DNA from 4 places in the Halobacillus sp. A1-3 genome. Region 3 is predicted to be linked to each of the others. Evidence: riboswitches for the same ligand, from Rfam matches in the RefSeq annotation. Region 3 holds a riboswitch; each other region holds the start of a gene.
The links. Region 3 has a riboswitch for cobalamin ahead of ACRYKC_RS15175 (ribonucleoside-diphosphate reductase subunit alpha). Riboswitches for the same ligand answer to the same signal wherever they lie in the genome.
Positions count from the first base shown of each region.

Region 1: it holds a riboswitch for cobalamin, as region 3 does, so the genes downstream of both, ACRYKC_RS05945 (ABC transporter substrate-binding protein) here and ACRYKC_RS15175 (ribonucleoside-diphosphate reductase subunit alpha) in region 3, are expected to answer to the same signal.
Region 2: it holds a riboswitch for cobalamin, as region 3 does, so the genes downstream of both, metE (5-methyltetrahydropteroyltriglutamate--homocysteine S-methyltransferase) here and ACRYKC_RS15175 (ribonucleoside-diphosphate reductase subunit alpha) in region 3, are expected to answer to the same signal.
Region 4: it holds a riboswitch for cobalamin, as region 3 does, so the genes downstream of both, ACRYKC_RS09825 (DUF4430 domain-containing protein) here and ACRYKC_RS15175 (ribonucleoside-diphosphate reductase subunit alpha) in region 3, are expected to answer to the same signal.

Region 1 is NZ_JBPCEO010000003.1:98,064-105,898, forward strand. Features, by position in the region: gene ACRYKC_RS05920 (zinc-binding dehydrogenase) at 298-1,341, shown strand; gene ACRYKC_RS05925 (NADPH:quinone oxidoreductase family protein) at 1,512-2,516, opposite strand; gene ACRYKC_RS05930 (TetR/AcrR family transcriptional regulator) at 2,672-3,268, shown strand; gene ACRYKC_RS05935 (fructose bisphosphate aldolase) at 3,340-4,230, opposite strand; gene ACRYKC_RS05940 (hypothetical protein) at 4,328-4,504, opposite strand; cobalamin riboswitch at 4,881-5,070, shown strand; gene ACRYKC_RS05945 (ABC transporter substrate-binding protein) at 5,206-6,204, shown strand; gene ACRYKC_RS05950 (FecCD family ABC transporter permease) at 6,161-7,231, shown strand; gene ACRYKC_RS05955 (adenosylcobinamide amidohydrolase) at 7,228-7,835, shown strand, end outside.
Region 2 is NZ_JBPCEO010000002.1:300,531-308,365, forward strand. Features, by position in the region: gene ACRYKC_RS04305 (YjzC family protein) at 197-379, opposite strand; gene ACRYKC_RS04310 (hypothetical protein) at 817-1,005, opposite strand; gene bioB (biotin synthase BioB) at 1,608-2,597, opposite strand; SAM riboswitch class I at 2,771-2,882, shown strand; cobalamin riboswitch at 2,945-3,140, shown strand; gene metE (5-methyltetrahydropteroyltriglutamate--homocysteine S-methyltransferase) at 3,278-5,557, shown strand; gene ACRYKC_RS04325 (VOC family protein) at 5,640-6,035, opposite strand; gene ACRYKC_RS04330 (DUF3231 family protein) at 6,273-6,773, shown strand; gene ACRYKC_RS04335 (hypothetical protein) at 7,108-7,290, opposite strand; gene ACRYKC_RS04340 (HAD family hydrolase) at 7,326-7,835, opposite strand, start outside.
Region 3 is NZ_JBPCEO010000008.1:187,633-195,467, forward strand. Features, by position in the region: gene ACRYKC_RS15160 (ammonium transporter) at 1-782, opposite strand, end outside; gene ACRYKC_RS15165 (P-II family nitrogen regulator) at 813-1,154, opposite strand; gene ACRYKC_RS15170 (ribonucleotide-diphosphate reductase subunit beta) at 1,375-2,412, opposite strand; gene ACRYKC_RS15175 (ribonucleoside-diphosphate reductase subunit alpha) at 2,427-4,661, opposite strand; cobalamin riboswitch at 4,802-4,977, opposite strand; gene ACRYKC_RS15180 (class I SAM-dependent methyltransferase) at 5,185-5,865, shown strand; gene ACRYKC_RS15185 (hypothetical protein) at 5,945-6,088, shown strand; gene ACRYKC_RS15190 (alpha/beta hydrolase) at 6,127-6,990, opposite strand; gene ACRYKC_RS15195 (pyridoxamine 5'-phosphate oxidase family protein) at 7,332-7,757, shown strand; gene ACRYKC_RS15200 (cation diffusion facilitator family transporter) at 7,780-7,835, opposite strand, start outside.
Region 4 is NZ_JBPCEO010000004.1:382,511-390,345, reverse strand. Features, by position in the region: gene ACRYKC_RS09835 (response regulator transcription factor) at 1-98, shown strand, start outside; gene ACRYKC_RS09830 (ATP-binding protein) at 98-1,879, shown strand; cobalamin riboswitch at 1,921-2,100, shown strand; gene ACRYKC_RS09825 (DUF4430 domain-containing protein) at 2,296-2,706, shown strand; gene ACRYKC_RS09820 (ECF transporter S component) at 2,711-3,229, shown strand; gene sigX (RNA polymerase sigma factor SigX) at 3,528-4,067, shown strand; gene ACRYKC_RS09810 (hypothetical protein) at 4,057-5,259, shown strand; gene ACRYKC_RS09805 (helix-turn-helix transcriptional regulator) at 5,581-6,033, shown strand; gene ACRYKC_RS09800 (ferredoxin) at 6,071-6,319, opposite strand; gene ACRYKC_RS09795 (YpbB family protein) at 6,460-7,530, shown strand; gene ACRYKC_RS09790 (RecQ family ATP-dependent DNA helicase) at 7,517-7,835, shown strand, end outside.

The DNA.
Region 1 (7,835 bases), on a different contig from region 3:
CTTATGTAAGCGCTTCAGGTTCTTGTTTGAGAGGTAAGGTTGAAAGAAACGTTCCAAAGCACTTTATTTACAGTTTGGTCTATGTTGTTTTGAAAGCTTAGTTTCAAGATATTGATGCATTATTTGGCGGACCTTGATTTCGTGAATACGTATAAGTAAACTAACTTTATATACCTAAATTGGATTTTAGGTTATCGACTAAGCCATAATAAGTATAAATACCTTTGATTTTTTCTATATCAATTGAAGTGACGGCATTGACCGAAAGTTACAATAACAAAGACAGGAGATGTTGAAATGAAAGCAGTACAAGTTACCGGGTACGGAGACGTAGACAAGCTAGAAGTAGTAGACATTCCAGTTCCAACGCCTAAAGAAGGTGAAGTTCTGCTCAAAGTAAAAGCATGTGGAATTAATAATACTGAAATTTGGATGAGGGAAGGAGCTTATGGACAGGGAGGAAAATCAGGCTGGCGTCCGGAAGGTGTTCAATTCCCTAGAATTCCTGGTTCCGATATCACAGGGGAGGTTGTAGAAGTCGGGGCGAATGTACCTGAGTCTATGAAAGGTAAAGATGTCGTCTTATTTCCTTTCACATCCAGCGGTGAAAATGGTCTTGAACATATCTCTGAGGACATGTCTTTTATAGGGTCTGAATATGATGGAGGTTATGCAGAATACGTCGTATGGCCCTATGAGCTTTGTTATGATATGCCACTGGCAACTTATAAGGATAGTGCAGCATTTACGGTAAGCGGACTCACAGCATGGCACATGGTTGAGCAAATCAAAGCTAAGCGTGGCGAGACGATTGTTGTCACAGGTGCGAATGGTGGTGTCGGATCATTAAATGTCCAAATTGCATCTAAAGTTTTTGGCGCAAAAGTGATTGCGATTGTGGGAGATATGGCTCTTGAAGAGAAGATGAAGGAATTAGGAGCTACTCACGTCTTAACTTATAAATCAGAAAATCTTGCGGATGACATCGTAAAGGTTAACAATGGCCCAATAGACTCTGTCTTAGATGTAGTAGGAGACGCTCTCTTTTCAACCTTGCTCCAAGTATTAAAGAAAGGCGGTAAATATTGCATCTCAGGATCTGCTGGTGGCCAGAAAACGGAGCTAGATTTTAGAACCTTATATTTAAAGCATATCACTTTATTTGGCTCTGTGTTAGGAACAAGAGAAGAGTTCCAGAAAATGCTCGACGCTATAGCTAATGGTCAAATCAAACCAGTTATTGACCGTACGTATCCTCTCGAAGAAGCAAGAGAAGCTCAAACTTATTTTAAAGATTCAGGGAAGTTAGGGAAGATTATCTTGCTTCCTTCAGAAGAATAATACATGTGTAAAAGCCACTTCCTATTGGTAGTGGCTTTCATTTCATAACCTGTATGTAAGGTAGACTATTAATGAGTAATCTTTTCCACCATTAAGGGAATATCCCCCGAATAAAACGCCTACTCTAAGAAGCGTTATTATTCGGGGGGTTGTTCATTAATTATATTTTTTCACGAAGCTTCTTCAGTAAGCTTTACAATCGTTCTGCCTCGGACTTTACCATCTAAGATAGATGATAGGACCTCTGGCAATTCTTCTAGAGATATTTCATTCATGATATCGCCGATCGTATCAGGTTTCAGATCATCCGCTAGTCGTTCCCATAATGTTCTTCTTACATCCATAGGGCAGTAAACAGAGTCAATTCCTAATAGGTTTACACTTCTTAGTATAAAAGGAAATACAGTAGTTGGAACATTTCCGCCAGCAGTTAGTCCGCTGACAGCAACAGATCCTCCATACTGAGTTTGACTTAAAATCGTTGCTAGAGTTTTTCCTCCAACAGGGTCGACCGCACCGGCCCAACGCTGTTTGCTAAGGGGACGTACTTTTTCAGGAGATAATTCTTCCCTTGAGATGATTTCTTTAGCTCCTAAATCTCTCAAATAATTATGCTCTGATTCTTTTCCAGTACTAGCTGTAACGTGGTAACCGTTTTTCGAGAGCATAGAAACAGCCATGCTGCCCACACCGCCTGTGGCACCAGAAACTAGCACCGTTCCATCTTCTGGTTTTACCCCGCTCTGCTCAAGTTTATGAACAGATAGTGCTGCAGTAAATCCGGCTGTACCAAAAGCCATAGCCTCTTTTAAGGTCAATCCTTCCGGTAAAGGAACGACCCAATTCCCTGGGACACGGGCATATTCACTGAAGCCGCCAAAATGAGAGACTCCTAATTCATAGCTTGTCACAATCACTTTATCGCCTTGTTGATAGCGTGAATCGTCAGAAAAAATAACGGTTCCGGCAAGGTCAATGCCTGGCACAAAAGGATAGGATTGGACGATCTTTCCATTTGGTGAACTTGCAAGTCCATCTTTGTAATTTACGCTGGAATAATGAACTTGAATCGTAACATCACCCTCTGGCAAATCATTGAAAGATAAATCCTCAATTTGGACTGAAAACTTTTCCTCTGCCTTGTTGACCATAAGAGCTTTAAATTTTTCTGCCATTTGATATTGTCTCCTTTCCTATCTATCTTCTCTTGCATCATAATATTTTTATTCTGACTGGTCAATATTTTTATTTTGTCCAGTCAGAATAATAATTTCACACATGGGTAACGATTATGTATAATAAGCCTAGATATGGATGTGGAGGGTATCTAATGGTCAAAAAAGCGGAGCAAAGACGGGAACAAATATTAAAGGCAGCCTTTGCGGCTGTCTCAGAAAAAGGATATAATGCTGTGACCTTGCAAGATATAGCTGACTATGCCGAAGTCAGTAAAGGTGTCACTAACTATTATTTTAAAAATAAAGTAGATGTGTTCGCGAACCTTCTAGAATGGACAACCACGAAAATTTACGAAAAGGAAGCGGCTTCCATTACAAAAAAGGATACAGCTGTGGAGAAATTGGAAGCTTATATGGAGCAAGTATTCATTGGTCCAAAGGAAAATAAAACCTTTTACCGTGTTTATTTAGACTTTCTTTCTCAAGCCAAGAATGTGGAGCGTTATCGAGAAATTAATTTACAGTTTTACAAAAATTGCTGGGAAATTGGAAGAGAAATTATTACCAGGGGTATTGAAGAGGGAGTATTTGATGTTGAGGATGTTGATCAATCAGCTAAAAGCATTCGAAGTATGATTGATGGCAGTCTAATCCAGTGGTTGATGAGGGGAGAGGATGACCTGCATCATGACTACAAGATGATGTGTCATAAGGCAGCTCTCCGTTTGTTAAATTATCAAGCGTCTTAGATAGGAAGTTAACTTCTTGCTTTTTAAAGGGGGCCGTTCTTAAACGGCCCCCTTTCTTCATTCAGGGTGAATCATTTTTTATTCACAGATGCATCGTGAATGGAGTCTACCGCATTCTTCAGCGTTGCGTTAAACTCTTCGTCCGACTGATTAGCGTTTAGATCTCCGGCTAGTGCGCGGGAGAAACTTGCAATCAAACCGTCGTTCTCTTTAAGCTTTTCATTAGCTTCTTCGCGAGAATAGCCTCCGGAAAGAGCAACAACACGAACTACACGAGGGTGATCGATCAGTTCTTTATACTGATTCGGCTTCGTAGGGATCGTGAGTTTCAGCATCACATTTTGATCATCGGAAAGGTTATTCAAATGTTTGAGGATTTCCTGTTTAAGAATCTCCTCACATTTTTCCTTGTTTTCACTATGAATATCGACTTCTGGTTCAATGATCGGAACTAATCCAGCTTCAATAATGCGCTTTCCGATATCAAATTGCTGATCAACCACATCTTTGATGCCTTGTTCGTTCGGCTCGTGGACGACTGAGCGCATTTTAGTACCGAAAATGTTTCGTTCATTGGCACGTCTAAGAGTTTCATCTAGATCATGAATTGGTTTCATAAGCTGTACGCCATTTTCTTGTTCAGCGAGCCCTTTATCCACTTTCAGAAAAGGGACAACCCCTTTATCGGCAAGATAGTCTGCTGTATATTGCCCTTCAATTTCTCGATCCATCGTTTGCTCAAATAGAATGGCACCGAGAATCTGATCGGAATTGAAAGACGGGGACGTAATGATTCTTGTACGCATCTGGTGGACAAGATCGAACATTTCGTCTTCACCAGAATAGGAATCCTCTGGAACTCCATAAGCAGCTAATGCTTTAGGCGTGCTACCGCCACTCTGGTCCAGGGCTGCGATAAATCCATTTCCACTTTTGACCTTATCAAATTGTGCTTGATTCATCTGTTACACTCCTCCTTTTTTATGGTCCACTATACTCTTCCCATTCACCCACTATTTGTAACACGAATCGTGTTTCCTGGAAAGAAATATCCATAGGTTAAGATGGTTCAGAGGAATCGTATAATATTTCATCCGCTTTATTTTCTGCTTCTTGTTCAGGGAGCTTTTCAATGATTTCGAGCATTTTATTCGTAATGCTTTCAATCTCCCGGCGGCTGTAGCCAAGTTCGTTCATAGCAATTGTTGTGTAAGCAAGAGAGTCACTTTTATCCACGATCGTTCCTCCTTCTATTTATTGATCTCTTTTAGTGTGCGCGATTTATGGTCTGCTATTACCAATATCTTCATTACTCTGTGAGTCAAGAGATCGAGTGACTTTATATCGTAGTAGGGAGGAAAACGGATTCACTCCTGTGGGATGAACATGCTAGGCGAGATCCTGGAAGACTTAGTGTGAGGAGGGTCAGCACATGTCCATGGAAAGCGAGGTGATCTTCCATCCACCATCATTAACATTAAAGTATCGAAACTGAGCTTCTGGATAAGGTGGCTTAACTGATTAATAATTTCTTCAATCTAAGTAAAATTTCCCGACAAATTTTCAGAAAAAGTGAGCAAATTCATTCACTTTCGTTTACAATGAAAAGTAATTACATATTGGAAAAGTAGGCGCGATTGAATTATTTCAATGGCTTAAAAGGGAAGTTGGTGCAAATCCAACACGGTCCCGCCACTGTGAAAGGGAGTAACTTTGCCGGTCCACTGTGCTTAGTACGCATGGGAAGGAGCAAGGAAGCAATGATCTGAAGTCAGGAGACCTACCTGCTTTTTACACCAATATAACCTACGCGGATAGGGAGGTGTGTCGGAAGATCAGGAGTCCTTTCTATACATAGTGGTCTCATGACGGTACACATCTTTTTATCAAAAGATGTGTTTTTTTGTGTGTTCAAATAACAAAAGGAGGATTTAAGAATGAACCATTTTTGGAAGAAATTATTATCTTTATTTCTTGTTATCGGCTTATTAGCTGGCTGTGCTCTTGGGGGGGATAAGGAAGCCGGATCGACAAGTGAAGATTCACAAGACCAGCCAGAACAAGCGAATAGCGGAGAAGAAACAAATTCGTCTTATCCGCTAACTGTGACCGATGCGTTGGGGCAAGAGGTGACTTTTGAAAAAGAACCTGAGAAGATCATTAGCACGATTCCGAGTAATGGGGAGATCCTTTTTACACTTGGCCTTTCTGAAGAAGTTGTCGGCGTAAGTGATTATGCAAATTATCCTGAGGAAGCCACTCAAAAAGAGAAGATCGGCGGTCAGGATCTAAATGTAGAGAAGATTCTTTCCTTAGAGCCTGATTTAGTCCTTTCTCATGCATCAGGAGCGCACAATTCTGAACAAGCTTTAAAGCAGATTCGTGATGCTGGTATAAAGGTGTTTGTTGTACAGGAGGCTACGTCTTTTGAAGCGGTGTATGAGAGCATTCAAACGATTGGAAAGGTTACGGGAGCTTCTGAGAAAGCAGAAGAAATTGTAACTGGCATGAAAGAAGATTTAGAAGCGATCAAAGAGAAAACCAGTGGAATAACTGAAGAAGATAAGAAAGAGGTTTTTATCGAAGTATCACCTGCTCCCGAAATCTATAGTGGAGGAAAGGAAACATTTTTAAACGAAATGCTTCAAGTCATCAACGCGAAAAACGTGGTCGGTGACCAGGAGGGCTGGTTCAAAATGAATAACGAGGCGATTGTCGAATTACAGCCAGAAGTTATCATAACTACGTATGGCTATTATACAGAAAATCCGAAAGAAAAAGTGCTTTCTCGTGAAGGTTGGGATTCTGTGCCTGCGATTGAACAGGAACAGGTCTATGATGTCCATTCGGATCTCGTTACACGTCCTGGACCTCGCTTAGTTGAAGGAGTAAATGAACTTGGTAAAGCAATATATCCAGAAGTTTTCAGTGAATAGACCTTTTCAATATACTTCTAGTTCGTTATTTTTGGTGTTTTGTATTTTTTTAGGAACATCTATAGGAAGCGTATCTATTTCATTTGAGGTCATTGCTCGTATTATAGGCGAGCAATTGCTTCCTTTTTTACATATGGCAGAAGGTGTCGATGACATGCAGAAGGCGATTATCCTGAAAATTCGCCTGCCTAGAGTGATTCTGGCTGCGCTTGTCGGAGGGGCGTTGGCCATAGCGGGAGCCGCATTTCAAGGCCTTTTGAAGAATCCGCTGGCCGATCCTTATACGTTAGGAGTTTCTTCAGGTGCTTCTGTCGGAGCAGTTGCTGTGCTTTTTTTAGGAATCACTTTACCCTTTGCAGGGGGATTTACCTTACCAGTTGTTAGTATCATAGCAGCTATTACAACGATTTTTCTTGTCGTTGGATTTACTAGATTGGTCGACCGTTCCATGTCGATGATGACGGTTATCTTAACAGGAATTATCTTCAGTTCCTTCTTAGGGTCACTGATTTCGTTAATGATTGCGTTGACAGGAGAAGAGCTTAGGCAAATTGTGAACTGGTTGTTAGGCAGTGTAGGAATGCGTGGCTGGAATTATGTTTATTTGATGCTCCCTTTTTTCATAGTGGGTATAGTTCTCTTGCTGGTTTCGGGTCAGGAATTGAATGCGATGACATTTGGAGAAGAGCGCGCAAAGCAGTTAGGCGTCCATGTAGACCGTCAAAAGTATATCGTTTTAATTGCGGCATCGATTTTGACAGGTGTCTCAGTTGCTGTTTCTGGGACGATTGGATTTGTTGGACTTGTTGTTCCGCATATTTGTAGAAAGCTTTTCGGCAGTGACCACCGCCATTTAATCCCGCTCTGTGTGCTAAATGGCAGTGCCTTTTTGATTTTAGCCGATCTGTTTGCTCGTACAGTTGTTTCTCCTTCAGAGCTGCCGATCGGAGTTGTGACAGCCTTAATTGGTGCCCCTATGTTTGCCCTGATTTTAGTGAGAAGACGGAGAGGAGGACAATCGGCATGATTGAGGTCAATCATCTATACGCCGGGTATGAGACGGATGTATTAAAAGATGTTTCATTTACTGTTCAAAAAGGAGAGATGTTTGGAATTCTTGGCCCGAACGGAAGTGGGAAGACGACTCTCTTGAAAGCTCTAAATCAAACACTATCTAATGTAAAAGGAGAAATCAGGATTGAAGGGCATCCGGCGGCAGATTTAACTCCAAAACAAAGAGCGAAGGAAATGGCGGTTCTTCCTCAGCATCACACACTCTCTTTTTCCTTTCCTGTTGAGCAGACGGTATTAATGGGACGTTATCCATATCAAAAGGGGCTTCTTAAGCAGTGGACAGACGAGGACTACAAGATTGTAGATGAGGTGATGGAACAAACAGGAATTAAGAGGTTTCGTAATAAATCGCTGCTTTCCTTGAGCGGTGGGGAGCGACAGAGAGTATTCCTCGCACAGGCAATGGCCCAACAGCCTCAGATTCTGTTGCTTGATGAGCCGACCAATCATTTGGATTTCAGTTACCAAAAGACTATGTTAGATGCGCTAAAGGATAGGTCGATTCAAGAAGGTCTGACTGTCATTGCCATCTTTCATGATTTGAATCTAGCTAGCCT
Region 2 (7,835 bases), on a different contig from region 3:
CACTACAACTGTGTATGATCAAAACTTTTTAATGCACCTTGGAATTAAGCGCTCTTTGCTTTCGGAGGAGGCTGAGAACTTGCTCGCGAAAGCTATGGATATTAACCAAGCGGGAATTCTGAACAAAGGAAAAGCCGAACAATGCACACACATTGTTCGGCTTAATTAGAATGTTTTCATCCCAACCTAGTCTAGATTAAGAAGACTTAACCCAATAAGCTGCGTCATTATCTGATGGAGAAGGTGGGAATTGGTCGCCTTCATTCAACTCAATTGTTTGTTTATCTTTACTAGCTTTACCGTTCACAAGACTGTCCACTTTGTACTTACCGCTTTCTGGAGCCTTTTCACCTGTTTTAAACTGTTTGCTTTTTGCCATTTTAATGAAACCTCCTTAGTAAGATATCTGCTACACTTACAAGATTCCTCCATATAACCATGGGTTAAACTTACTTATTTGATTCACTTTCTTTACGTATTCTTTCTGTAACTCTAGTAAATTTTTTGTAACTTTAACTAAACTCAATTACCTATACCTATTTTCCTGTAAAATAATCGGGAGCTTTATAATGGCGGGGATAATTGGAATTCTACCACCATATTCACTCTAGATAATTTTATAAAAATAGTAAATTATTACCTTTTTTATTTTTATAGCACATGTTGATTAAAACTTTATGGATTATAGGTTTTAATACTATAGTTGTCTATGTTTATTTTTAAAGGATTGGTAATATTTCACACCTTAAGGGGATAAAAATAGCATCTTGGCGTTTTAAACCAAGATGCCTAGAATTAAGTATTATGATGTGTTCATTACGAAAATGAGAGATTTTCTGGGACAAGTTCACTGTCGTTCGTTCCACACTCCGGACATTGAATCCAAAGCATATAAACTACTTTTTCATTGAAATCTCTTTCACTTACTTTAATGATTTCCATCTTATCATGAAAACAATTTGTGCATCTTTTTTGAATATGCTGCCCACTTTGAAGATGACCCATGAGAAAACCTCCTATATATTAGGATTATTTTCCATTAAAGAGTAATTTTATTTTCCATTTTTATCAATAGGAAATTGGAAGCAAAATGAGGCAGATCCACCTTCTGACTTTCTGTAGAGACTTAGGTCCTATATGTAAAAAATTCATTAAAAACAAGTTTATAACTGGTGCATAGGGATATTCATTGATAAAAATTTGTAGATTTTAAATTCGTTATTGTCTCTTGATGAAAATATAATTGCCATCATCCATCAATCCATTTCCATATCGAGCTGCGGAGGGGATTTAGGGCTCAAGTTTTGTCCTCTATGAAATAAGTAGCTAACAAGACATCAGTTCCAAGCGATTGAATATGATAATTATGTAAGGTCATCTCCGATAAAACTACTCCGCTTTCTAAACATTCTTTCTTAGTAAATCCCAGAACTCATCGGCTTATATCTTATCTAGTTCTATAGAGGATGTTCTTATTTCTAGGCTCAAATACTTTTCTTCTACTATTTGCAATTGTTCCTTTAAGTCGTGCATACAGAAACTTCCTTTCAATAAGAATTGAATTTTATATGAAATAAAGAAAAACTGCCCTATTGAGGCAGTTTCTTTTAACTTAAAACTTTTTCCTTGGTTACTACATCCACTTCAAACCCTAAATCTTCGATCATTTTGTGGTCTTCCGTACTTTCTTGCCCCTCTGTAGTTAGATAATCTCCAACAAAAATGGAGTTCGCTGGATATAAACTTAGCGGCTGTAGGCTGAGTAAATTCACCTCGCGCCCCCCGGAAACGCGGATTTCTTTTGTAGGGTTGATAAAACGGAAAAGGCATAAAATCTTTAAACAATAGGACGGCGTCAATTCGTCAGTCCCTTCAAGCGCTGTTCCATCGATGGCATGAAGGAAATTAACTGGAATGGAATCCGCATCCATGAGATTCAAGGCGCGCGCCATATCAACGATATCCTGTTTCGATTCTTTCATTCCGACTATGACACCGGAGCATGGGGAAAGTCCTGATTGTTTCGCATAGTTAACCGTTACGACACGATCGTCGTAGGTGTGACTCGTGGTGATTTGATCGTGGTGATTTTCTGAGGTGTTAATATTGTGGTTGTAACGATCGACGCCAGCCTCTTTCAACTGCTCAGCTTGTTCTGGTTTTAGTAGTCCCAAGCATGCACAAACCTTTATATCATACTTCGCTTTGATCTCTTTGACCGCCGAGGTTACAATATCTATCTCACGTGTGGAAGGCCCTCTTCCGCTTGCAACGATGCAATATGTACCAGACTTCATTTGGTGAGCTTTTTCTGCTCCTCGAACAATCGTATCTTTGTCCATCATTCGATATTTTTCGATGGGAGCTTTTGAATCTCTGGACTGCGCACAGTACCCGCAGTTCTCTGGACAAAAACCTGATTTTGTATTGATGATCATGTTCAGCTTCACTTTGTTCCCGTAAAACTTCTTTCTGACATGATAGGCACTGTGCAGCAAACTGAGCAGCTCATCTTCCGGGCAGTTTAGAACGTCTAAAGCTTCATCATTCGTAATCTCATAACCATTAATCGCTTTAATCGCTAAAACTCTCCACATAAACAAATCCCCTTTCTAAGAACGTATCGGTTAACCAATTTTGTCGAATGGTTAACAACCAATGATAGCGTACCATAATCTGTCATAAAAAACACCTTTTTCTGACATTACTTCAATTTGACAGTGTCCTGCCTCCATGCTAGTATTCTTTTAATCCATTAAACGAATACGATCTCTTATTTAGAGCGGTGGAGGGACTGGCCCAGCGAAGCCCGGCAGCCGAATCAGCATTTTTGCAGATTTAGGTGCCAATTCCAGCAAAGCTTTGCCTTTGAAAGATAAGAGAGGTTGTACGTATAAACCTCTCCTTCGTGAGAGGTTTTTTTCTTACATATGGATCAACAACTGAATACCGTAGATCTTCAGGTGCTGAATAGACTTATTCAGCTTAAAAGGGAAGTCCGGTGAAACTCCGGCACGGTCCCGCCACTGTAAATGGGAGCAAACCTGCTTGCAAGTCACTGTCTTTTAGATAAATAGACGGGAAGACGCAGGTTTGTGATGAACATAAGTCAGGAGACCTGCCTGTTGGTTGTACACTCAAACCTACGAGGAATAGGGAGGTGTTAAGACGAATGGGATCCGTTTGTTATAAACGGCTATTTCCCAAACTACTTTCAACCATCTCTCTCCTACATAGAGGGATTTTTTATTGTCAAAAATTAAAGGGAGGAATCAAAATGACTCAAGTACTAAGTTCAGCCATTGGTTATCCAAGAATCGGAGAAAATAGAGAATGGAAAAAGACATTGGAACGTTTTTGGAAGGGTTCAATCTCAGAAGAGGATCTGCTGAAAGACATGAAAAAAATTCGCCTGACTCATCTGCAAAAACAGAATAATCTTGGTATCGACTTGATACCGGTTGGGGATTTCAGTCTGTACGACCATGTTTTGGACACAGCATTTATGTTTGGGCTGATTCCCTCACGTTTTAAAAAAAGGGATTATTCTATAACTACTTATTTCGATATCGCACGCGGCAACGATGAATCCGTTGCTTCAGAAATGACGAAATGGTTCAATACCAATTACCATTATATCGTCCCTGAGATCCAATTAGATCAAACTCCCGAGCTTACACATAATTATCAGCTTCAATACTTTAAAGAAGCGAAAGAAGAACTTGGACTGACGACTAAACCGGTCTTGTTAGGTCCGATTACTTTTGTCAAGTTAGCAAAAGGGTATAGGGAAGCTGATGCAGGTCCTCTATTAGAGAAGCTTGTCCCTCTCTACATACAAGTGCTTCAGGAACTAATAAGTGCTGGTGCGGACTGGATTCAGGTGGATGAACCTATTCTATGTACATCAGTCTCTAAGAAAGACCTTCAACTTTTTAAAGAGGTGTATCATTCAATCCACCAGCAATTACCGGGAGCTAAGATTCTGCTTCAAACTTATTTTGAAGCTATTGATCATTATGAAGAGATCATATCCCTTCCAGTCGCGGGGATTGGCCTGGATTTCGTTCATGACGAAGGAGCGAATTTAGAAGCATTAAAGAAGCACGGTTTTCCTAAAGACAAAACCCTTGCTGGCGGGCTGATCAATGGCAGAAATATTTGGAGAACGGATTTGGAAGAGAAGCTTGCCCAAGTTGAGGAAATTCTTTCTGAAACTCAAAGCCTGATCGTCCAACCTTCTTGTAGTTTATTACACGTCCCTGTAACTGTAGAAACTGAACAAGAACTAGATCCTGAGTTAAAGAACGGGTTAGCTTTTGCCGATCAAAAACTTGAAGAAGTGACCCTTTTAACTAGAGGCATCAACAATGGAAGAGATTTAATTGAAGAAGAACTCGCTGTCCAAAAAGAGAAACGAAACCAACTATGGGCTTTAAAGCAAAATACATCAGATCGACTATCTGAGGGCACCGTTCACATGACAAAGCGAAATAGGGACTACCAAACTCGCAAGAAACTACAGGAAGCGTTTTTCAAGATTCCGCTGCTGCCAACGACAACCATCGGCAGTTTGCCGCAAACCAAAGGAATACGCCAGGCACGATCAAAATGGCGCCAAGGGGAATGGTCCGATTCCTATTATGAAACGTTTATAGAAAACAATATATCTGAATGGATTAACCGCCAGGAGGAATTGGGACTGGACGTACTTGTTCATGGAGAGTTTGAGCGCAACGACATGGTCGAGTTCTTTGGTGAAAAACTCGAAGGATTTGCGTTCACCCGATTTGGATGGGTGCAGTCCTATGGGTCTCGTTGCGTAAAACCGCCAATCATCTATACAGATGTGGCTTGGAAAGAAGCGATGACTGTAAAAGAAATCTGTTATGCACAGTCTCTGACCAATAAACCGGTGAAGGGAATGTTGACGGGTCCTATTACGATTTTGAACTGGTCGTTTGTACGTGAGGATATCACACGTTTTAATGTAGCCAAGCAAATTGCCTTAGCTTTGGAAAAGGAAATCAAAGCTCTTGAAGAGCAGGAAATTCGTATGATCCAAGTGGACGAGCCAGCATTAAGAGAAGGGCTACCTCTTAAAACGGAGAAGCAAAACCTCTATCTCGAACAGGCTGTCTATGCCTTTAAGCTAGCTACCTCATCCGTAAAAAATGAAACGCAAATCCACACTCATATGTGCTACTCAGAGTTTGGAGAAATTATGGAGACCATCAATCAACTGGATGCGGACGTGATATCCATCGAAGCTGCCCGCAGTCATGGAGAGATTATTGCTGACTTTGAGACCCATTCTTATGAAAAGGGCATCGGGCTTGGGGTTTACGACATTCATAGTCCTCGTATACCTCAGGTAGAAGAAATGAAAACCAATATTCAGCGCGCCTTACAGGTTCTAGATCCACGGCAGTTCTGGATCAATCCAGACTGTGGTCTAAAAACGAGAGGCGTTGAGGAAACAGAAACTGCTTTAGCCAACATGGTTATGGCAAGTAAGAAGATTCGTGAACAAATAAAGCAATCCGTCCAGGAGTAGGGATGGCATAAACTTACAGAGACATCTGGTTTTTTTACAAAGAAAGAACCCTTTCTTTTTGAAGGGTTCTTTCTTCATTGTACTATTTAGCATTTTCGTCAGGTTGATGGACGCCAAATATATTTCCTTCCGTATCGATGAAATATCCCTGCCAGGCCATTCCAGGAAGAGCATGTTTAGGCATGGCGACCTTACCTCCATTTTTAGTTATCATAGCTTCCACAGAGTCGAAATCTTCTACTCCCATTGTGCAAGCGTAACCATTCATGGGCTGATGTTCTTCTGGAGGCGGACTTTGCCGCTGCATCAACGCTCCATTGATCCCCGGCTCTTTTTCATCGCCGGTAACAGCTCCAAAGTAAGGCATGCCCGCATACTCACTCCAATCCTCAAACGTCCATCCAAAGACCTCACTATAAAACTTCTTCGCCCGTTCCATGTCCTCTACATGAATTTCAAAATGAATTAATCTGCTCATGATATCCTCCTAAGAATATAGTTTTTTAATAAATTCGTGTGTAAATTTCAAGTATGTGTATTCTTTATTCTCCTGAATATATTAATAATCCTTTATAAATTTAAGTTACTCAAAAATGAAAAAGAGCTTTCCTTGCTTCAAGTGTAAATTATACACCTAAAAATTTTTAATAAGTGAATAAAAGTAAAAGAGCCAACTGATAATACCTTTGTATAATTACTAAGGAGTGAGAGAAGTATGGGTATTTTGAGTGGCACTCAGCAGAAAGAACCATTACATTATGGTGAAGTATTTAGCCTGTGGAGTTATTTAACAACGATTAAAGGAACATCTGCGACTTATCAAACACTTTACAATCACGCAGGCGACCGGGAATTAAAAAGACTCCTGGAGGAACTAGTTCAAGGAATAAAACAAGAAACCAAAGAAATCGAGGAAATTCTTAAAGCAAATGGAATTGTACTTCCTCCTACACCACCTGAACGCTCTGTAGCTGATCTCGAAGATATTCCAGTTGGCGCTAGAATGAATGATCCGGAAATTAGTGCAGCTATTTCAATGAATATCGCTCAAGGACTTGTAGCATGCAGTCAAGCTATTGGGCAATCTACACGAGAAGATGTTGCAATGTTATTTGGACAAATGCACATGAACAAGGCACAAGCTGGGGCAAAAACGCTTCGTTTAAATAAAGAAAAAGGGTGGTTAATTTTACCACCTATGCATAAAAACAAATAATAAACGCAGAAACGTAAGAGAAATTGAAAAGGACCTAGTTAGGGTCCTTTTTTAAATCTAAGGGAGGATAACCCTATCCACCTCAAATTATATTTAATAATGAATGCCAGTCCATAGTCTCTTTTCCAGCAAAGTCCTATATTAAAGGTTTTAAGACGTTACTAATGGAAACATCAAATATGGTTTAGACTTTTAAAATATTTTGTTTTATGCACGCAAATTATATTTCTAATATAGAGTCAATATAAGAGATGGCGTACAAAAACCACAAACAAATAAGGATAAATTCAAGCACGAAAAAAACAACAAACCGACTAATGGTCTTTTGTTTCAACTAATAACCGACAGCCCAAAACACATAGATCATAATAAATCCTATATTTTCACCAATATGACATCCGGGATACGGAGCAAAGTTCATCCCTAGATAAGCTATGAATCCAAAGAACAATAAAAAGAATAGAAAAAGAAGATTCACTACGTGGACAGCTGTTTTCTGCATGTCTTCCATCTTCATATTTGCTCGAACAACTTATTCATACATATGGTTATTTACAAAAGGCTCAGCTCAGACTGAATGGACTTCTCTATAGGAAATACAGCTTTCAGTTCGATTAGGTCATGAACCACTTGATCAGCCTGTAAAAGTTCATCATCTTTTGCAAAATCAAAACGACATCCTATCGAAGCTAAGCCATTATCTTTGGCAGCATTAATATCAGACAGCCGATCACCCACGACTGCTCCATGACTGTGTTCATATTTCTCTAAAATAGTGCGTACTAAATCCGATTTGTTCAATGTATCGATCTGTTCAATACTAAAGGTCTCCGCTACCCATTGGTCTAAATGATAATAACGAACAATTGCGTTTAAGTATTCCGTTAACCCATTGCTTGCTATGTAAATAGAGTAATTATTTTCTTTTATATACCTTAATACTTCCCTTACATTCGGATATAACTCGCCTTTACCATCCCTTATATTCTCAATTAATCTTTGCAGAAAATAAGAGTCGGCTTGTTTCCTAACTTCAATAGAATGCTCGGGTAACAAAGCTTC
Region 3 (7,835 bases):
GATGCTGAAAGCAAGGTTGTAGCTATGACAGCAGGAATCAAGGATGGGTCTGCGGCTAATGTACTTCCTCCGTTAAAACCAAACCATCCAAACCAAAGGATGAATACACCTAATGCACCTAACGGGATGTTGTGGCCAGGGATGACATTGACGTTTTTTCCATTGTATTTACCAAGACGTGGTCCAAGGAACATAACTGTCACGATGGCTCCAAGTGCACCGGTTAAGTGAACAACCGTCGAACCGGCAAAGTCAACGAAGCCTAATTCGGACAACCAGCCGCCTCCCCAGACCCAGTGACCTACAACGGGATAGATAAATCCTGTCATTAATACAGTAAGGAGAAGGTAGGAGCTTAATTTCATACGTTCAGCAACTGCGCCTGAGATGATTGTAGCGCAGGTTGCGGCGAAAACAGCTTGGAAAACGAAGAATCCGATTTGATCTTCCTGGCCACTAAGAAGGAACCCATCTAAACCGAGAATTCCTCCACCGGAAGTTCCAAACATGATGCCGTAGCCAACTACAAAGTAGAGGACAGAAGCGATGGAGACTGTCATGAAGTTTTTCATTAGAATATTAAGTGCATTTTTGGAGCGGGTGAATCCTGATTCGACCATGGCGAATCCAGCGTGCATAAAGAAGACTAAGAAAGCGGCAATCATAATCCAGACCATATCGACTGATTCAAGGACAGCTTCAGGAGTTACAGCAGTTTCGGCACTTGCTACGACGGGGAACCCTAACAAAGCGAATAAGAGCAGTGGAATGATTTTTTTCATTAGTAAAGATCCTTCCTTCCAAATAATAGATTAGATTAATGCGGACTTACCAGATTCTCCAGTACGAATACGGTAAACTTCATCAATGGTTGAGACGAATACCTTTCCGTCACCGACTTCATTTGTTGTGCATGAATCCGTTATGACATCAATGATCGATTCTACTTCGTGATCTTCCAGTACCATTTCTACTTTAACTTTTGGATAGAGCTTCACTTCAAAACGGCTGCCTCGAAAAATCCCCTCCTGTCCTTTTTGCTGTCCGCAGCCAGCGACTTCTGAAACCGTTAACCCTTTTACACCGACGTGGTCCAGGTTTTGTCTTAGTGTTTGAAAGGCTTCAGGTCGAATAATTGCCTCGACTTTTTTCATGCATTTAGTCCTCCTTGTTTCATGTGTTAGGTTTCCTTACACAATGAGTAATGAATAAATATAATCATAAAGTAAATATTCTGAAAAATCAATAGTATAAATCGATATTATGTAAGGAAAACTGACATGAAACCGTTTTAATTACTATAGGATCAATATTTAAGCAGGTGAGAAAAAAACGCCCAGGTCCATTTAGATGACCTGGGCGTATAAATAGTAACTACAATTCATCAAAACCATTCGATTCGGAAACTTTTGTGTACTGCCTAGATTTTTGTTCAAAGAAATCTGATTTGCCTTCATCAACCTCTTGATAGGCGCGGATCCACTTCAATGGATTCTTTTTATACTCGGGGAAAGGCTTGTCAGCCCCTAACTGGCGGCTTCGTTTATTCGCCATAAAACGAATGTAATCCTCCAAATCATGAATCGGAATACCCGGAAAACGGTCACCGATAATATGGTGGGCCCATTTAATCTCGAGCTCGGCCGCATTCGTAAAAGTTTCTTTTACAAAATTAAGGTATTCCTCTTCATTAAGCTCTGGGTTCTCTTTTAACGTCTCTTTGAATATACGGGCAAACAAGGTGACGTGGATTTGTTCATCACGATTAATGTAATTGATCATGGTACTGGTTGAGACCATTTTATTGTTACGAGCAAGGTTATAGAAAAAGGCAAAACCGGCATAAAAGAACAAACCTTCTAGCACAACGTCGTAAACGATAGATTTTAAAAAGGACTCGACAGAAGGAGAGGTAGAGAATTCTTCATATCCATCTGTAATAAACTTATTTCGCTCAATTAGTACTTCATCGTGCTTCCAATATTCAAAGATCTTTTCCTGTTCTTGTTGATCCACGAGTGTTGAAAGAACGTAAGAATAGGACTGGTTATGAACAACCTCTTGAAAAGCAAGGACTTGCATGAGAGCAGACAGACTGGAATCTGTGAGATAATCTGCAATCTTGCCGGAATAGTCGGTCTGGATGGAATCTAGAAAAGCCAGGAGTCCTATGATTTTCTTAAAAGAAGCCTGTTCCTGGTCGGATAGCGTCTGCCATTGCTTTAAATCATTGCTCATATTGATTTCGTTCGGAATCCAGAAATTAGCGAGCATATTTTTATACATCGGATAGGCCCAGGAATATCGTGTATCGTCCCAGTTCAACACGTTAGAACTTCTTCCATTAATAATCCCGGTGGAAGCATTCGGGGCCTTATGGTCGACTAGTTTTCTTTTTTGTATATCAATCATCTGATGTGCCTCCTTTAAGATGAACAGCTTTCACAGTCGTCGTATTCACCCTGGCTTGAAGTGGAACGGGTATAATACGTCGTTTTCAATCCTTGTTTCCAGGCGTCTATGTGCAAAGCTAGAAGTTCTTTCGCGTGGATGGAGTTACGCACATAAAGATTGAAGGAAACCGATTGATCGACGTATTTTTGTCTTATACCATTTTGTTTAATGCTCCAGTGTTGATCAATGTCATAGGCAGATTTGTAATACCAATACGTCTCTGAATTCAAATCGGGTGCTGTGACTGGAATTTTATAATCCTTTTTCTCTTCTGAATAAAACTTTTTGAAAATAGGGTCGATGCTTGCTGTACTGCCAGCAATAAGGGAAGTGCTGGAGTTTGGAGCAACAGCAAGTAAATACCCGTTTCTAATCCCTTGTTCCTTCACCTTGCTTTGTAAGGCTTCCCAATTCCAAGAGCCTTCCTTGCTAAAGGAACGCTTTTTGAAAAAGTCCCCGGTCTCCCAGTCTGAACCTTCAAATAAAGGGTAGCTTCCTTTTTCTCGCGCAAGCTCACTGCTTGCTTCAATGGTGTAGTAAGCGATCGCTTCATAAACTTCATGGACATAATCAAGAGCTTGATCTGATTCCCATGCGATTTTCTTCTTAGCGAGCAAGTGGGCCCAGCCAAATGTTCCAAGCCCTATCCCTCTATAGTTCCGGTTCGTCAATTGAGCTTGAAGAACAGGGATGGTGTTTTGATCAATGACATTGTCGAGCATGCGGACTTGGATTGGGATCAGTCGTTCCAAAACACCTTCAGGAATAGCTCGTCCTAAATTGATACTGGACAAATTACATACGACGAAGTCTCCGGGTGATTTCACTGAAATGATTTTTCCGTTCTCAACGTATTGTTCCTCCTGAATGGTAGGACGCTGGTTTTGGGTAATCTCTGTGCATAGATTACTGCAATAAATCATGCCTGCATGATGGTTCGGGTTCATTCGGTTGACTTCATCTCTATAAAACATATATGGTGTTCCTGTTTCCAATTGACCAACCATGATTCGTTTCATAATTTCAATGGCAGGGACTTTTTCTTTCGATAGTTCGGGATGTTCAACGCACGCCATATACTTGTTTCGGAACGATCCTTCTCCTCGTTTTTCATCAAAAGAATCCTCAAGGGAAAATCCCATAACATGACGCACTTCATGAGGGTCGAAAAGGTACCAGTCTTCTCGATTTTCGACAGCTTCCATAAACAAGTCAGGAATGGAAACGCCTGTAAACAAGTCATGGGTTCGCTGGCGCTCATCACCATTGTTTAATCGACTATCTAAAAACGGAAAAATATCTTTATGCCAAACATCTAAATATACGGCGACAGCCCCTTGCCGCTGCCCTAATTGATCAACACTAACAGCAGTATTGTTCAACTGCTTCATCCACGGTAGAACTCCTGATGAGACTCCTTTAAAGCCTCGAATATCGCTTCCGCGGCTGCGAATTTTGCCTAAGTACACTCCAATCCCGCCGCCGTGTTTACTAAGGTTGGCGATATCCGTATTGCTGTCGTAAATCGATTGGAGGCTGTCATCAACGGTGTCAATAAAACAAGAGCTCAATTGTCCGTACCGCTTTCCTGCATTCGCAAGTGTTGGGGTGGCAACAGTCATATATAATTGGCTTAAAGCCCAGTACGCTTCCTTTACAAGTGCTAGTCGATGACTTTTTTCTTCTTGAGCCATTAACATCATCGCGATAATCATAAATCTTTCTTGTGGCAATTCGTACGTTTCCTTGGATTTGGAACAAGCTAAATAACGATCGCTTAGCGTCTTGAGTCCAATGTACGTAAAAAAGTGATCTCTTTCTGGCACAATCGCTGCTTCGAGCTGCTTAATCTCATGCTTTTCGTAATATGTAAGGATCTTTGGTGTATAGATGCCTTCTTCAATCATAGTTTCAATCAGATGGAAGAAGTTTTCGTAGGGTTCTTCCTGTCCTCGGTTATTTAAAGACGTCTCATAAAGATGATTTAAGTGAAGGCGGCTTGCTACGTAAGTCCATTCTGGTTCTGTTTCATCCATCTCTGATAAGCATTCAAGAATTAGAGCTTTTACTTGTTCCGATTCGTTCATTTCACTAAGGCCCAATCCTGAGATTTTATCTATTATTCGACTTAATTCTACAGTCGGGAAGACTTGCTGAAGGTCATTAAGCTTTTCCGTCCAGTTCGGTTTATAAGTAATTACAGTCATGATTTCACTCCTTATTGTAGTCCCTCTCGAAAATAAAAAAATCCGCTCAACAATTGAGCGGATGAAACCATGAAATAAAGAAGGGGCACGTAAGGATCTTTATTCCATCGTCTCATCTCCTCAATCCCCGAAGAAGTTGAAACTTCTGCGAACGAAGACAGGTCTCCTGGCTCGCACTCGATTCTACTCTGGTCCTTCCCGTGCACGTTGCACAGTGGATCATCCATTTCGCGAGTGCTTACAGTTGCGGGGGCAGCTCCGGATTTTCACCGGATTCCCTATTAAGCCTATTGGCATCTTCTGTTCGCGGATACTATATATAGTGTTAATGTAAATATTTTTAGCTTATATTGTGTTGTTATCATATCGAAGATGAATCAAAGATGCAATCCATAAGATTTATAGATAGGTCGCAAAATCCTCGAGTCACGCCTTTATAAAGCAAAGAAATTTTTTTATTTCCATCTGGTTTTCATTATAATTGAAGAAGCTAAGAGATTGCAGAAGACTGAGGGGGAGAAGAATGACTGAACAATTCAACTGGCACGTAGAGGCTGAAAGAGTGTGGAATGACAAGGCTGAGTTCTGGAATTCCAAGAGCAAGGGGATGTGGGAGGAAGGAAGCCGGAAGACAATTGTTCCATTTATTAAGCAGCACATAGAAATAGGAAATCACATCGCTGACCTTGGCTGTGGCGATGGTTATGGGGCTTACAAGCTTTATAAAGAAGGGTACTGTGTCACAGGTCTTGATTTATCACAGGACATGATAGAAAGGGCAAATAAGCGTTTAGAAACGGATAGATTGTCTTTTGTACAAGGAGATCTAACAAAACTTCCTTTTCAAGATGAATCTTTTGATGGGCTTATGGCGGTTAATTCGCTGGAGTGGACAGAGGTACCCTATGTAGGTTTGGAAGAAATGAAGCGTGTACTTAAACCAGGTGGAAAGCTTTGTGTCGGCATTTTGGGACCAACAGCAATGCCGCGAGTTAACAGTTATCGTAGAGTTTACGGAGAGAAGGTTGTATGTAATACGATGATGCCGTGGGAGCTTGAAAAAATGGCTGAAGAAACAGGCTGGCGCGTTCTGAATGGTCACGGCGTTTACAAAAGGGGAGTAGAACCTGAGGCTATTGAACACTTTACAGATGACTTGAAACAGGCGCTTACATTCATGTGGGTGTTCATCTTTCAAAAATAAAAAACTCTTGCCTTTTGGAGAAAAGGGAGTATGATTATTTTAAATCACTCATAAAGTGAAACAATGAGGAGGGATAATGATGGCCTGGGTACATGCGATTTTTTCCATGCGGTTTATCTTTATTGGTTTCTTTTCATTGACAGCTTTAAGCTTGCTGACTTTTCAATCTGTGGTCATGTTTCAAGCATTTCTTGATTTCTTTGAATTTTTCCAACGAAAATAAACCAGGACCGATTTGGGGTCCTGGTTTTTTGTTTGATTTTATGGCTGACTTTTAATGTTCCATAAAAACTCACCGAGCATGTGGTCGACCTCTGGGTGTTCATGCAACCCTGAATGAGTGGCTGCTTTTCCATATACTAAATGCTCTTGATAACTTCCAAAGGGGACGATTTCGCTTAAACTTTGAACACTTGACGTATGGACAAGACCATCCCAATAATTCTTTTCTAAATCATTTGGATTAATCACTCCAGCGATAGCTAACACTTGTACATTTTGGTCAAAGTCTTCTTTATGTTGAAACAAGTACTCTAACGCATCCGAACCTGGCCTTAAATCGTCCGTGGCAGGACCGTTGTTGTTCTTGAAGTATTCCTGTTTCTCAATTCCTTCAAAAGGACTAGCAATGACCGCAAGCTTTTGGATGGTCGGGAATCCTTCTTGTTGGTTATTCATCAAGAAGCTTGCGGATGCCAGGCCTCCCATGGAGTGGCCGACGAGGTTAGCTTTTTCTATGTCATGTTTCTCGTACAAGGTGGACATGACCTTTTGCATCCAAAGGGTTTGACTTTGAAGACTTGCTCGATCATCTTCAAACAAAACCTGAATCATAGGATTCATATTATGCGGAATTCCCCCTCGCACTGACAGTTCTCCATTTGAACGTACATAGACGACCATCCGTTTAGAACCCCAATTCGAATCTTGGAACCGGTCGATCATATTCCCGAAACTCATCGGACCGCCTTTATAGCCGTGAACGAAGATGGTGGGAACAAGCTCTGAAGAATTTTCAGATCGGGTTGGTGTCGATTGAATGAAAAAGATGGTCAATCCTATTAGGATGGAAGTCATTATTATCGACAGGAATTTCTTATTCTTTTTGTAAAACCTTGAAGTCATGAAAGATCCTCCTGAATTTGGCTATATATATTTTAATACAAAATGGCCTGGTTATTGAAGGGCTCTGATGATATAGGAAATAATATAATTACTTGTGGGTGAATAACTTTTTGCCACGTAAGGCTACATCCATCGCAAGCCCCAGCCCCAGCCCATCGAAATAGGCGCTTACGCTTTTGTTCTCATTTCCTTATCATACCCTCTACGAAACCAAGGAACACTTATATGCTATGGGAAATTAAGGTGGCGTAGGATGAAGGAACCAATCGGAACATTTAAATGTTTATATTTTACAGGGACGAGGGAAAACTGAAACTACAATAAACGAAAGGGGATTAATCATGAATCAAGAAGAATTAAGAAAGAAAATTTATCATATCATGGATCAACATAAAGTCGGAACGTTAGCTACAGTAAAAGGAAACAAGCCACATTCGCGTTACATGACCTTCAGTAATGACGATGAGTTCACATTTTATACCCCTACAAACAAAGAAACTCATAAGGCAGAAGAAATTGATGAAAATCCTCACGTGCATATTCTGATCGGTTATGAAGGAGAAGGATATGGAGACAGCTACCTCGAAGTTGAAGGCCAGGCGAAGATCCGCGATGATCAGAAGATTAAAGATTGGCTATGGACGGAACAAATGGAGCGTTGGTTTTCAGGAAAAGGCGATCCGGAATACATCGTACTCGAGATATACCCCGAAGCGATCCGATTGATGAATGCGGATGCGGATACTCCAGAAACATTAGAACTATAAAGTAAAGTGACTAGCTCTCAAGCTAGTCACTTTTTTCATGAAGATCCGAAATGGAACAAGGTTCATCTTCATATTCAA
Region 4 (7,835 bases), on a different contig from region 3:
GACTTCGAGAGAAACTTAGTAAAGTTTCGGCAAACGCTGCAGGAATGATTGTAACAGTGTGGGGGATTGGATATAAATTTGAGGTTAATGGTGACTGATGTTTTGGCGAAGTGTTGTAGGTAAATTATGGTTTACTATTTTACTGCTCGTTTGTTTTGTTCTATTTATACTTACGATATTACTTTTGGAATTCTTTCAGAACTATCACATCCTTGAAGCTGAGCGTCATTTGCTGCAGACGGCTAACAAGATTTCTGATGTTGAAGAAAGATATGATGACAGAGAGTTAATGCTTTCTACCACTAACCTGGTAAAGGATTCTGCTAGCCGTGCTGTGATCGCTTGGAATGAAAGAGATATTCTTATAGCTGATAGTGAAACCGATGGGTTACCTGAATTAGGTTACGAATGGTTTGCTTCTGATCAAGAATTATCCAGCGTAATTAATAAAGGAAATGAAGTGAAAAAAGTTGCTGACCTGGAGACCTCTGAAACGGGCGTCATGGTCGTGGGTACACCTCTATCGAATGGAGAAGGGGCCGTGTTTGTTTATCAGTCTCTTGATACGATTGAAGAAACTTCTGAACAAACAACAAAAATTATATTCCTTGGGGCGGGAATTGCCATTGTTTTAACTACAATTTTTGCCTTTTTCCTTTCGACACGGATAACTTCACCTTTAATCAAAATGCGTGAGGGAGCTCTGGAACTTGCTAAAGGTGAATTTAATAATAAAGTACCAATATTGACCCATGATGAGATTGGTGAGCTCGCTATGGCTTTCAATCGGATGGGAAGGCAGTTGAAATATCATATCAATGCGTTGAACCAAGAGAAAGAGCAGTTGTCAGGAATCTTACGCTCAATGGCCGATGGAGTTATTACGATTAACCGAACAGGAGAGATACTAGTTACCAATCCTCCTGCCACACAGTACCTAGATGCTTATGCATTTGAGCATAAGGAAGATATTAGTGATGCCCAAACTCTTCCAGAACCGTTAAAAGCTTTGTTTAAAAAGGTAATTACCAATGAGGAAGAATCGATGACGGAAGTCACTCTCCAAGGACGTTCATGGGTGATCATTATGACACCGCTTTATGATAAAGCAACCGTACGCGGTGCCGTGGCGGTACTGAGAGATATGACGGAAGAACGTCGATTGAATAAATTACGAAAAGATTTCATTGCAAATGTATCTCATGAGCTGAGAACTCCCATTTCTATGCTTCAAGGATATAGTGAAGCAATTGTAGATGACATTGCCGAAAGTAAAGAAGATAAAAATGAGCTCGCACAGATTATCCATGAAGAATCATTGAGAATTGGACGATTGGTTAATGAGCTTCTTGATCTTGCTAGAATGGAGGCAGGACATATTCAGCTCTATATTGAGTCTGTAGATATCCATCCGTATATGAATAAAATCATTCGTAAATTCCAAGGAATTGCAGACGAACGAGACGTAGATTTAACGATGAGGGTTGATCAGGAGTTTGAAAGACTTCCTTTCGATTCCGACCGAATCGAACAGGTGTTTACAAATCTAATTGATAACGCAATAAGGCATACCCAACCTGGAGGAAAAGTAGATGTCGCAGTAGACCATATTAATGGTGACTGGATAGCCTCTGTTCATGATTCTGGACAAGGTATTGCCGAAGAAGATCTTCCTTTTGTTTTTGAGCGTTTTTATAAAGCAGACAAGTCTAGAAAACGAGAAAGTTCGAAACAGAAAAAAGGCACAGGGCTTGGTCTTGCGATTGCTAAGAATATTGTAGAAGCTCACCATGGGACAATCAGTGTTCACAGTAAGTTAGAAGAGGGAACTACTTTCACCTTTAGAATACCGAAAAATCTTGAGTTGACAGAATATTAGATTGCTTATTTTTTAAATATCATGTAATGTTATAAATGAACTTCATACGAAAGATTTTGGGTGCCTGAGAAGGCTTAAAAGGGAATCTGGTTAAAAGCCAGAACTGTCCTCGCAACTGTAAGTGATGACGAAAGGGAAATTCCACTGTGCATGACGCATGGGAAGGATCCTCAGTAGGTAGAAACACAAGTCAGTAGACCTGCCAAAATCTTATGTTTCAAAGCTTCGGGGATTGAGCGTTTGAGACAACCGATTGGTCCTATGTAATAAATAATAACCTTTCTGGTTTGTCTTAAGCTTGTCCTTTTAACAAAGGACAAGCTTTTTTGATAGTTACATAGCCTTGTGTTGTCTTTATGCCCTTTCTTAAAAGTGATGAAACCATTATATCAAAAGAAAAGATAGGGGGATTGAAGATGAAAAAGATTTATGTATTTTTAGTTGCTGCTCTACTTGCCATCGGGGTAATAAGTGGATGCGGGTCGCAGCAGACTGAGAAAACAGAAGAGGCAAATGCAAGTCAGCAAGAGGAGAAACAGGAAGTTACTTTAAAGGTGGAAATTTCTAAAAACAATGGCGAAGAAGTGCTCGCTGATCAAGAGATTTCTGTTGAGAAAGGTACGACATTGATGGAAGTGATGAAAGATAATTTTGAGGTAGAAGAAAGTGATGGCTTCATTAACAGCATCGAGGGAATCGAGGGCAATCAAGAAGAAAAAATGGCCTGGATGTTTACGATAAACGGAGAGGAAGCCATGGTAGGTGCAAATGAATATGAAGTGGAACAAGGAGACGAAATTGTCTTTGACTATCATTCGTGGGAATGATTAAATGAATACTTATAAAATTACTCTTATAGCGATGTTAGCAGCTTTGGCAATTGCCGGAAGAATTGCGCTAGCAAGTTTACCTAATATTCAGCCGGTTACTGCCATCATTATTTTAACTTCGTTTTGGCTTGGTCCATTAGCTGGGGTGATTATGGCGTTACTCACTACAACAGTTTCTAATATGCTCTTAGGGATGGGCGTGTGGACCATATGGCAAATTACTGCTTGGACAGTAATTGGACTTATTGCTGGTTTGCTGGGTAGATTTTGGCCTCGATTACCTTTGTGGGTTCTAACCGCTTACGGGGTATTTAGCGGGTTATTTTTCGGACTCGTCATTTCTTTAACGATGCGAACGATTGGACAGCCTTTTTGGGCGTATTACCTGGCAGGCTTACCTTTTGATTTGAATCATGCGGTTGCTAATGCTGTATTTATTTTAGCTCTTTCTCCAATCCTTGCAAAATTGTTTAAAAAATACGAGAAGAGAAATGGACTACAAGACACGCCACGCCCCTAATCTTATGTTGGGGATTAATCCCATTCTTAGTAACGGATCCATCAATATTTCGTAAATTAGCCTATACTCCAATCAAATAGTAAATTACGACCTAAAGCCTGAGGATTCCTTAGGCTTTTTTCTTTGTTGGTTTTAGTTACCTTAAAGATACCCTGGTGTACTCCTGCATTTGTCTTTATTATTCCAGGTTTTTAACACTGTCCAATTTCTATTTCTTTTTTTATGAAGGCATATTAAGATAAAGATGTAACTTTTTACATACATATACGACTATTTCTATAACCAGGAGGTACCTGTAGTGAAAAGGTTTTTTGATGATCTTTATGACAAGTATCATAAAGATCTATTTCAATTTATTATTTACATGGTAAAGGATCGTGATTTAGCTGAAGACCTTGTCCAGGATGTTTATATCAAAGTTATCAAATCTTACCAATCCTTTGATGGAAGAAGCAGTGAAAAAACGTGGTTGTTTTCCATTGCACGCCATGTAACGATTGACTATTTTAGGAAGCAGAAAAGAAAGCGGAATCGAATCATGGATTTTTTTGATTGGAGCGAAAAAGGAGAAAAGATTCAAGATACAGATACCTTGCCAGAGGAAGTAGCCATTCAAAATGAAGAATTGAAGGCGGTATATCAAGCGTTAGATCAATGTACAGTTGACCAGCGGAGTGTCATTATACTTCGCTTTATTCAAGGGATGTCTATCCAAGAAACAGCCGCAATATTGGATTGGAGCGAAAGTAAAGTGAAGACGACTCAACATCGCGGGATGAAAGCGTTGAGAGAAATATTAGATAAAGAAAGTGAAGGGGGAGTGCAGCGTGAAGCGTAAACATCATACAGATGAAGAATTAGAAAACATGCTCAGGAAGCTGCCTCCTGTTGAAGACCATCAAAGCAAACAAGAGTTGTATCGTAAAATCTATCCTGAGGTACAAAAAACAAATAGAAAGATGGCACCTTGGGTTATCCCAAGCTTAGCGACTGCAGCGGTTATCTTATTATTAGCTGTCGTTATCCCTGTTTTATTAAATTTGATGAACTCCAGTCAAATGGAACAATCTACTAGTGATGAACCTGCTTCAGAATCAAATCGAACTATGGAAAGCGCAGAAGTACCTAATGAAAGTGTGAATCCTGAGGGTAATCAACCGAGTACAGAAGGAGCAAAAACAGAGAAAGATTCTGAGGAATCTACTTCCTCTACTCAAGAGGACAATCAAACTTCCCTCGATAAGCAAGCTGAAGTTGCTAAGCAAACCGAAAGAAATATGGTTAAAGAGGTGCTGCCAGGAAAAAATGCTCAAGTAGTTATTCCATTTACAAAAGTTTATAAAGATGAGAACGAAGAAGGTAACCAAGCCTTTGTACCTAATGAATATGGATTATCAGAGAGTTTGCTAAAGGAAGTTCAAATAGACATTGATGTTCAAGAGAAGAGAGCAAATGTAACGTTCCCTGATGACTTTTCAATGAATGGCAGTACATGGGCTCATATGTTGTCAGAGAGCATTCGTTGGAAGGTGGAACCCTATGGTGTAGAGACCATTAAGCTTGAGACTAGCAGTGGTAAAGCTGTTCAACTGGGACCCTACGGAAAGATGGATGAGCTTAACCCAATAAACAATGGAGAGTACTACTATCAAACCTACAAAGTTCCGGATAGTTCCACTGAATTTCTAGTGCCAATAAAACTTGATGAGGGTCGTACTATTTCAGAAGCTTTAATAGAAATGAAACAAGAGAAAAATCTTAAGTTTGTATCATCACCTGTTCCTGCTCATGTGAAATTCTCTTCGATTTCAGAACGTGAAGGAGAATTAATCGTTGAGATTTCTCATGAAGAGTGGTCGAATGAGAAAGAAGTAACCACTGTGATAGAGGCTATTCTGATGACGGCTAAGCAGTTTGGTTATGAGAGTGTTCAGTTTGATGGAATCAAGCCCGAAGGATTTTTGGGTTACGATCTTGACGAGCCTATTGAAGTACCAGAAAGAATCAATTTGATCATTATAAGCGAGTAAAGACTCCCCTCTCAGTAGGGGATTCTTTATGTCTATAACATTTTAAAATGATTGGTGTATGTACTTTGAAGTGAAACGCGGCCGCAACCAACTCTAGCGTACAGTCAATTAAATTCATAAGTTAATCGAGTTTGTTGATAATAAGCGATTCATTCAATCTTTCAGGACGAGGGTCAATTCAACGGTAGTTCAGAACTTGCCGAACATAATTGAACATACATTAAATGGTTAAGTCAGACGCGTCGAGCTTTTGTTCTTTTATAGGATGTTCGAGTATCTCATGTTAAAATGAAAGGGACGTAGTAAAGGGGACGATAACTGATGGATAAAGAGCAATTAAGAGAACAAGTATCGCAAAAAATGAAGTTGATCCGTGTGGAATATGGTTATACTCAAAATCGCATGGCAGAAGTGCTAGGATTATCTAAAAAGACTCTTGTCCAAATTGAAAAAGAGAGGACAATGGCTGGATGGACAACAGTGGTGGCAGTTTGTGCTCTCTTTCAGCAAAGTGAAGTCTTAAAAGGTGTACTAGGTGACGCTCCACTTGAAATCGTTGAAACTATGGCCCACTACCAATTAGATGGGCCTGTAGGTAGGACGATGGGTGGGAAAGTGTGGTGGAACCTTATCGCTGAAAGTGAAGATTACATTTTGCAGCAGAATGTAATCAGCCAGCATTACAGGATTCTTGATCGTGATTATCAAAGATGGTTTTCCAGTTTTGACCAAATGGAGGCAAGTAATCGCTTTGAAGAATTATCAAAAAAATAAATATCCCCTCCACGCTAATGGAAGGGGATCACTTTTTCTATTCATGTTTAAGTGGGTCTCCCTCAAACGGCTTGTCAGCTACTTTTATTGAATCAGTCGGGCAACCTTCGAATGCGTCTTCCATGTCTTCCTCCAATATATCAGGTACTTCGTAATTTCCTTTATTCTGATCAAGAATGGAATAGGCTATCCCTTCATCATCGTAATCATATATATCAGGTGCTGCTGCTCCACAAGCGCCACAAGCGATGCAGGTATCCTGGTCAACCATTGTAAATTTAGCCATGAGTCATGAACCTCCTTTGTGTTTCACCTCATGAAGTGATAAAAGATCACAGATAAAAAAAGATACATAGATATTGTAAAACTCTGTCTAATACTTTTCAACATGAAGCGGTTTGGGAAGTGATGATAGGAGGTGAGTTTTTGTTTAACAAAGTTATTTTGGACTGTGTTCATCGATTTAAGGGAGAGCGGACCATCTCTGGAATATTTAATTTGTTGACTGGAAAGAAATCAGCGCAAACTTTACAGGATGCGCGAGTTTATAAACTGGATTCATATTTTGGAATTTACAAATCTTTAGATCGAGAGCAGCTTGAGCGTTCTTTCCAAAGGTTAGAAGAAAAAGAGTGGTTGATAATAAAAGAGGATATCTATTCATTATTAACTTCAAAAGGTCAACAGTATCTCACAGAATATAAAGAAACACTCTATTTTAATGGAATGATGGATCACAAGAGAGTTGCGGAGTTTGAACGAAGAATGTTTCTTTTAATTCAGACCTTTACCAATATGCTGAAAGGAAACCGTACATTTATCCCTATTGTGGAAGAGATGAAAGCACAGTATTGGGTGAAAAAAGTTTACCAGAGGTATCACCATCACCATGATTTAAAACGGATTGTGAACACTTTATATAATGAGATTTATACTCTTTTAAAAGAAAGGCCTGCAATAGAAGCTGAATTGTTCACCTATAGGCTGACAGGAGCAGGAGTCATCGGTCTTACACGTGAGCAGTTAAAAGACAAGCACGACGTTTCTTTAGCTGACGTAGATTTATACATCAATCACGTGTTTTACTATCTTTTCTTCCAGGCCAATCAATCGAATAGAACTTACCCTGTCCTTTCTCTATGTGCAAAGGGATTGAAAGAGTCCAGTTTAATTACAGTTTCTGCGAAGCGAACCTATGCTTATATTGAGAAAGGTTGGTCTATCGAAGAAATCGTTATGAAAAGAAGGCTGAAAAAAAGCACGATCCAGGATCATATTGTAGAAGCAGCTTTAGTAGTGCCCTATTTCCCTATCGATTCTTTTCTTAGTGAGCAGGAACTTCATAAAATCATTCGCACTGCAAAAGAATTGGACACACAGCGGTTGAAATTAATCCATGAAAAACTCCAAGGACAATTCACTTACTTTCAGCTACGATTAGCTTTAGCTAAAGATCAAATATCTACTGAGGAAGGAACGCTATATGCAGATGCTTGAACCTTTATCTCAACAATTATATAAACATTTTGGATTTAAAGAATTCAGAGAAGGACAGAAGGATATCATCGAAGATTTACTGAAAGGGAGAGATGTACTGGGGATATTGCCTACAGGTACGGGGAAATCCCTGTGTTATCAGTTGCCGGCACTTTTGCAATCAGGAGTGACCCTTGTTGTTTCACCGCTCATATCTTTGATGATTGACCAAGTGAAACAATTAAAAGCGAGAGGGTTCAGGTCTGTAACAGCTCTTAACAGTTTCATGGACCATAACGAAAGGCGAAAGACTTTGAATCAATTGA